2 linked regions of the Shinella zoogloeoides genome follow. The protein of the gene in region 1 interacts with the protein of each later gene in a pairwise test. Links are inferred from orthologs where the notes say so. Each region holds a gene or a part of one and is shown on either strand. Other genes may lie near its edges. The genes, in order: Q9316_RS16625 and nuoG.

The links.
Region 2: the proteins of Q9316_RS16625 (region 1) and nuoG interact in binary tests that used the Escherichia coli proteins (3 or more experiments, as listed by UniProt). The link is inferred for Shinella zoogloeoides from one-to-one orthologs.

What each region holds. Positions count from the first base shown.
Region 1 is NZ_CP132311.1:3,187,892-3,191,157, reverse strand. The notes cover bases 78-3,028. They hold Q9316_RS16625 (formate dehydrogenase subunit gamma), read right to left. Parts: upstream 1,818-3,028; coding sequence 1,338-1,817; downstream 78-1,337. Other genes in these bases: acuI (acrylyl-CoA reductase (NADPH)), read left to right, coding at 2,994-3,028; Q9316_RS16620 (LysR family transcriptional regulator), read right to left, coding at 2,002-2,895; Q9316_RS16630 (formate dehydrogenase beta subunit), read right to left, coding at 78-1,341. Also shown: more of Q9316_RS16630, read right to left, coding at 1-77; more of acuI, read left to right, coding at 3,029-3,266. UniProt on the Escherichia coli protein: NDH-1 shuttles electrons from NADH, via FMN and iron-sulfur (Fe-S) centers, to quinones in the respiratory chain. The immediate electron acceptor for the enzyme in this species is believed to be ubiquinone.
Region 2 is NZ_CP132311.1:1,243,867-1,247,171, forward strand. What follows is about bases 58-3,047. They hold nuoG (NADH-quinone oxidoreductase subunit NuoG), read left to right. Parts: upstream 58-508; coding sequence 509-2,587; downstream 2,588-3,047. Other genes in these bases: Q9316_RS07115 (NADH:ubiquinone oxidoreductase), read left to right, coding at 58-390; nuoH (NADH-quinone oxidoreductase subunit NuoH), read left to right, coding at 2,608-3,047. In the rest of the region: more of Q9316_RS07115, read left to right, coding at 1-57; more of nuoH, read left to right, coding at 3,048-3,305. UniProt on the Escherichia coli protein: NDH-1 shuttles electrons from NADH, via FMN and iron-sulfur (Fe-S) centers, to quinones in the respiratory chain. The immediate electron acceptor for the enzyme in this species is believed to be ubiquinone.

The sequences.
Region 1 (3,266 bases):
GCAGGGCGTGCACTTGCCGCAGCTCTCGACGGCGCAGAATTCCATGGCGAAGCGCGCCTGCTTCAGCATGTCGACCGTGTCGTCGAAGACGGTGATGCCGGCATGGCCGATGAGGCCGTCCTTGGCCGCGAACGCCTCGTAGTCGAAGGGCGTGTCGAACAGGGCGCGCGGGAAATACGCGCCGAGCGGGCCGCCGACCTGCACGGCGCGGACAGGACGGCCGGAGGCGGTGCCGCCGCCGATGCCGTCGACGATCTCGCCGAGCGTCAGGCCGAAGGCGGTCTCGTAGAGGCCGCCATGCTTGACGTTGCCGGCGATCTGAAGCGGGATCGTGCCGCGCGAGCGGCCCATGCCGAAATCGCGATAATAGGCCGCGCCCTTGTCCATGATGACGGGGACGGAGGCGAGGGAGATGACGTTGTTGACCACGGTCGGGCGGCCGAGGAAACCTTGCAGGGCCGGCAGCGGCGGCTTGGCGCGCACAACGCCGCGCTTGCCTTCCAGGCTGTTGAGCAGCGCCGTTTCCTCGCCGCAGACATAGGCGCCCGCGCCGACGCGGATTTCCATGTCGAAGGCTTTTCCCGAGCCGAGCACGGAGGGGCCAAGGACACCCGCGGCGCGGGCGGCAAGGACGGCCTCGTTCATGACGGCGATGGCGTGGGGATATTCGGAGCGGGTGTAGACGTAGCCCTTGGTGGCGCCGGTCGCCAGGCCCGCGATCGCCATGCCCTCGATCAGCACGAAGGGGTCGCCTTCCATGATCATGCGGTCGGCGAAGGTGCCGCTGTCGCCCTCGTCGGCGTTGCAGACGATGTATTTCTGTGGGCCCGGCGCGTCGAGAACGGTCTTCCACTTGATGCCAGTCGGGAAGCCCGCGCCGCCGCGGCCGCGCAGGCCGCTGTCGGTGACCTGCTTCACCACATCGGCCGGGGCCATGGCGATGGCCGTTTCGAGACCCTTCAGGCCGTCATGGGCCTTGTAATCGTCGAGCGAAACAGGGTCGATGACGCCGCAGCGGGCAAAGGTGAGGCGGGTCTGGTTCTTCAGGAAGGGGATTTCCTTCGTCGGCCCGAGACAGAGCGGGTGGTCGCGCCCCTCCAGCAGGCCGGCATCGAGCAGACCGGCGACATCGGCGGCCTTGACTGGACCATAGGCGATGCGGCCACCGGCCGTTTCGACCTCGACCAGCGGTTCCAGCCAGTGCATGCCGCGCGAACCGTTGCGCACGATCGCGATGTCGAGCGTGCGGGATTGGGCTTCGGTGGCCAGCGCCTTGGCGACGCGGTCGGCGCCGAGCGCCAGCGCTGCGGCATCGCGGGGAATGTAGATGCGAACGGTCATCGGCGTGCCTCCGCGATCAGTTCCCCGGCGAGTTCCGCATCGATCCTTCCGTGCACCTCGCCGTCGAGCATGGCGGCGGGTGCGCAGGAACAGAGCCCGAGACAGTAGACGGGTTCGAGCGTGACGGTGCCGTCAAGCGTCGTCTGGTGGAAATCGATGCCGAGCAGCGCTTTCACGCGCTCGGCGACCGCATCGCCGCCCATCGACTGGCAGGCCTCGGCGCGACAGAGCTTCAGCACATGCCGCCCGGTCGGGTGGTCGCGGTAATCGTGATAGAAGGAGACGACGCCATGCACTTCGGCGCGCGACAGGTTCAGCTCGCGCGCGATGACCGGCAGGCATTCCTGCGGCACATAGCCGAACTCCGCCTGGATTTCGTGCAGGATGGGGAGAAGCGGCCCTTCGAGGCCCTTCAGCGCGCCGACGATCGCCAGCGTTCTTGTTCCGACATCGCTGCCGGCGACGTGCACATTCATGGTCAGGCCTCCCAACCGACACGAATGAACCGCGGGGATTTCGCAGGTTCCACGTGCCGGTGCCGTTCAAATCCTTTCGGCGAAGAGCGGAACCCTGTCGATCTCCTCCGACTATTCTAACAGCTTCTCAGCCGGGAGACGACGGGTCAATAAAGCTGTCTCGTCGGGCAATAGGATTTTTCTATCAATCCAGCCCCTTCTCGGCGAGGATGCGCGCTTCGTGCAGCAGGGCGGAGACGAGCGGCGTGAAGGGTTCGCGGTGTGTGGCGACGAGGCCGACGGTGTGCTCAGGATTGGGCTCGACCAGCGAAACTATACTCAATTCCTCATGAAATCCGAAGGATTTGGCGACATTCTTCGGCATGATGCTGCTCCAGCGGCCGGTGCGCACATGGGAGAGCAGCACGATCATCGAGTTCGATTCGAGCGAGGGATGGATCGAAATGCCCGCATCGGTGAAATGCCGGTTGATGATGCGGCGGTTCTGCATATCGGCGGTCAATAGACAAAGCCTAACGCTGCCGGCTTCCTGCCAAGTCACGGTTTCGCGATCGGAAAACGGGCCGCCCTTGGCGCTGATGAGGCAGTAATGCTCGTGCAGCAGCGGCACGCTCGTCACGCGGCCCAGCGGCTCGTTTTCGAGATAGGTGAGGCCGGCATCGATCTCGAGGTTTTCCAGCAGGCCCAGGATCTTGATCGAGGTCGTGGAGACGATCGAGAAGGTGACGTCCGGGTGCTTTTCCTGAAAGGGCGCGGTGATGCGCGGCACCATGGCGAGCGTCGTCGGAATGGCGGCCAGCCTGATATGGCCGGAAAGGCCCTTGCGCGCGGCGCGCATCTCCTCGCGCATGGTGCGCGTGTCGCCGACGATGCGGCGCGCCCATTCCAGCACGCGCTGGCCTTCCGGCGTCAGGCCCTGAAAGCGCGAGCCACGCACGACGAGCATCACGCCGAGCTGGTCCTCGAGCTGGCGGATCGCCGCCGAAAGCGTCGGCTGCGAAATGCCGAGCTCTTCCGCCGCCCGGGCGAAATGCCTTTCGCGGGCGAGGGCGATAAAATATTCCAGCTTGTCGATCATGCGGGTGCCTCCATGCCCTTGATACAAAAGAACAGTGGCGGCACCAATGCCCCGCGCCCTATATCTGTGCCACCCAAGGGATATACGAGGAGGACGCCATGACGTTTCAGGCATTGCTGGTCGAAAAGGGGGCGGACGGTGCGGTTTCCGCTGCGATCCAGGATCTCGACGATACCAGGCTTCCCGAAGGCGACGTCACCGTAGCGGTCGAATATTCCACGCTGAACTACAAGGATGGGCTCTGTATCAACGGCAAGGGCGGGCTGGTGCGGACGTTCCCGCATGTGCCGGGCGTCGATTTCGCCGGCACGGTCGAGGCCTCCGACGATCCGCGCTACCGGCCGGGCGACCGGGTGGTGCTCACCGGCTGG
Region 2 (3,305 bases), 1.9 Mb from region 1 along the record:
AAGGTGATGTTGGACGATGCGGCCGAACGGGCCGCAGGGGTCGAAGCCGCAGAGGGGATGGCAGCGCCGGTGAAGGCGAAGCCGGAACTGCGGGTGGTTCCGAAGGCCGATCTGCCGGCCGTGGAACCGAAGGTGAAGGTGGCGCGCGAGAAAAGCGCGACGCCGAGGGCGGAGAAAGCCGTCAAGGCCGATGACCTGAAGGCGATTTCGGGCATCGGGCCGAAGCTGGAGCAGGTGCTGAACGGCATGGGGCTCAAGCGTTACGCCGACATCGCGGCCCTGACGGACGCGGATGCGGCAAGGATCGAAGCCGAACTCGGGTTCAGCGGGCGCATCGCCCGCGACGGCTGGGTGGAGCAGGCAAAGGCGCTGGGTAAGGGCAGGGGATAACCCGCCGGACCCGGCAGAGAAACAAAGGCCGACGGAAAGGGCAGGGCCCGGACCGGACGCCGGAGAGAATGGCGCTGGCGCGACGCGGGGTTCCCACGTCAAAAGCGGGAATTGAGATATGGCAAAGCTGAAAGTCGACGGAAAAGAAATCGAAGTCCCGGATCACTTCACGCTGCTTCAGGCGTGCGAGGAGGCCGGCGCCGAAGTTCCGCGCTTCTGTTTCCACGAGCGGCTGTCGGTTGCCGGCAACTGCCGCATGTGCCTTGTCGAGGTGAAGGGCGGCCCGCCGAAGCCGGCGGCCTCCTGCGCCATGAGCGTGCGCGATCTTCGCCCCGGCCCGAACGGCGAGTCGCCGGAAGTCTTCACGACCACGCCGATGGTCAAGAAGGCGCGCGAAGGCGTGATGGAGTTCCTGCTCATCAACCACCCGCTGGATTGCCCGATCTGCGACCAGGGCGGCGAATGCGACCTGCAGGACCAGGCGATGGCCTTCGGCATCGATAGCTCGCGCTACGCCGAGAACAAGCGCGCGGTCGAGGACAAGTATATCGGCCCGCTCGTCAAGACGATCATGAATCGTTGCATCCACTGCACGCGCTGCGTCCGCTTCACGACGGAAGTGGCCGGCATCACGGAGCTTGGCCTGATCGGCCGCGGTGAGGATGCCGAGATCACCACATATCTCGAACAGGCGATGACCTCCGAACTGCAGGGCAATGTGGTCGACCTCTGCCCGGTCGGCGCGCTCACCTCCAAACCCTTCGCCTTCACGGCCCGCCCGTGGGAGCTGAACAAGACCGAATCCATCGACGTCATGGACGCCGTCGGCTCGGCGATCCGCGTCGATACGCGCGGCCGCGAGGTCATGCGCATCCTGCCGCGCGTCAATGAAGAGATCAACGAGGAGTGGATCTCCGACAAGACCCGCTTCATCTGGGACGGCCTGAAGACCCAGCGCCTCGACCGTCCCTATGTCCGCAAGGACGGCCGTCTCCAGCCTGCAAGCTGGGCCGAAGCCTTCGGCGCCATCAAGGCTGCCGTTGCCGGCAAGCCGGGCGACCGCCTCGGCGCGATCGCCGGCGACCTTGCCTCTGTTGAGGAAATCTATGCGCTGCGCGAACTGATGACCGCGCTCGGCTCCACGAACGTCGACTGCCGCCAGGACGGCTCGGCGCTCGACCCGTCGCTCGGCCGCGCTAGCTACCTCTTCAACCCGACCATCGAAGGCATCGAGCAGGCCGACGCGCTGCTCATCGTGGGCGCCAATCCGCGCCTCGAAGCCGCCGTGCTCAACGCCCGCATCCGCAAGCGCTGGCGCATGGACAATTTCCCGATCGGCGTGATCGGCGAAGAGGGCGAGCTGCGCTACGGCTACGAATATCTCGGCGCCGGTACGGACACGCTCTCCGGCCTCATCGACGGTTCGGTCAAGTTCGCGGCCAAGCTGAAGAAGGCCGAGCGCCCGATGATCATCGTCGGCCAAGGCGCTCTGTCGCGCGCCGACGGCCTTGCCGTTCTTTCGGCCGTCTCCGCCCTGGCGGAAAAGGTCGGCGCGGTGAAGGCGGAGTGGAACGGCCTTGCCGTGCTGCACACCGCGGCTGCCCGCGTCGGCGGCCTCGACCTCGGCTTCGTGCCGGGCGAGGGCGGCAAGACGGCGGCGGAGATGCTCACCGGCACGGACGTGCTGTTCCTGCTCGGCGCGGACGAGATGGACTTCTCCCGCAAGACCGCCTTCACGGTCTATATCGGCTCGCACGGCGATAACGCGGCGCATGTCGCCGACGTCATCCTGCCGGGCGCGACCTATACCGAGAAGTCCGGCACCTGGGTCAACACGGAAGGCCGCGTCCAACTCGGCAACCGCGCCGGCTTTGCGCCGGGCGATGCCCGCGAGGACTGGGCGATCCTGCGCGCTCTGTCCGACGTGCTCGGCAAGAAGCTGCCCTTCGATTCGCTCGTGCAGCTGCGCGCAAAACTGTACGCAGCCCACCCGCATTTCGCCGAGATCGACGCGATTGCAGCCGGCGACAGTGCCGATCTTTCCGCCCTTGCGAAAAAAGGCGGGAAGATGGCGAATTCCGGGTTTGCGTCTCCGATCAAAGACTTCTATTTGACGAACCCGATAGCGCGCGCCTCCGCGGTCATGGCCGAATGCTCGGCTCTGGCCCGCAACAATTTCAAAGTCGCGGCGGAATGAGCGCGAAGGGATAAAGCATTATGGACGCTTTCATTTCGACCTACGTTTGGCCTGCCGTGATCATGGTCGCCCAGTCGCTGCTGCTTCTGGTCGCGCTCTTGGTCTTCATCGCCTACGTGCTCCTTGCCGACCGCAAGATATGGGCAGCCGTCCAGTTGCGCCGCGGCCCGAACGTCGTCGGCCCCTGGGGCCTGTTCCAGTCCTTCGCCGACCTTCTGAAGTTCGTCTTCAAGGAGCCGGTGATCCCGGCTACCGCCAACAAGGCGATCTTCCTGCTCGCCCCGCTCGTCTCCGTGACGCTGGCGCTCGCCACCTGGGCGGTCGTGCCGCTCAACAACGGCTGGGTGATCGCCAACATCAATGTCGGCATCCTCTACATCTTCGCGATCTCCTCGCTCGAAGTATACGGCATCATCATGGGCGGTTGGGCTTCGAACTCGAAGTACCCGTTCCTCGGTGCCCTGCGCTCTGCCGCGCAGATGGTCTCCTATGAAGTGTCGATCGGCTTCGTCATCGTCACGGTCCTGCTCTGCGTCGGCTCGCTGAACCTGACGGACATCGTCATGTCGCAAAGCGACGGCCTCGGCACGCGCCTCGGCCTGCCGGCCTCCTTCCTCGACTGGCACTGGCTGGCGCTGTTCCCGATGTTCGTGGTGTTCTTCATCTCGGCGCTCGCCGAGACGAACCGCCCCCCCTTCGACCTGCCGGAAGCCGAATC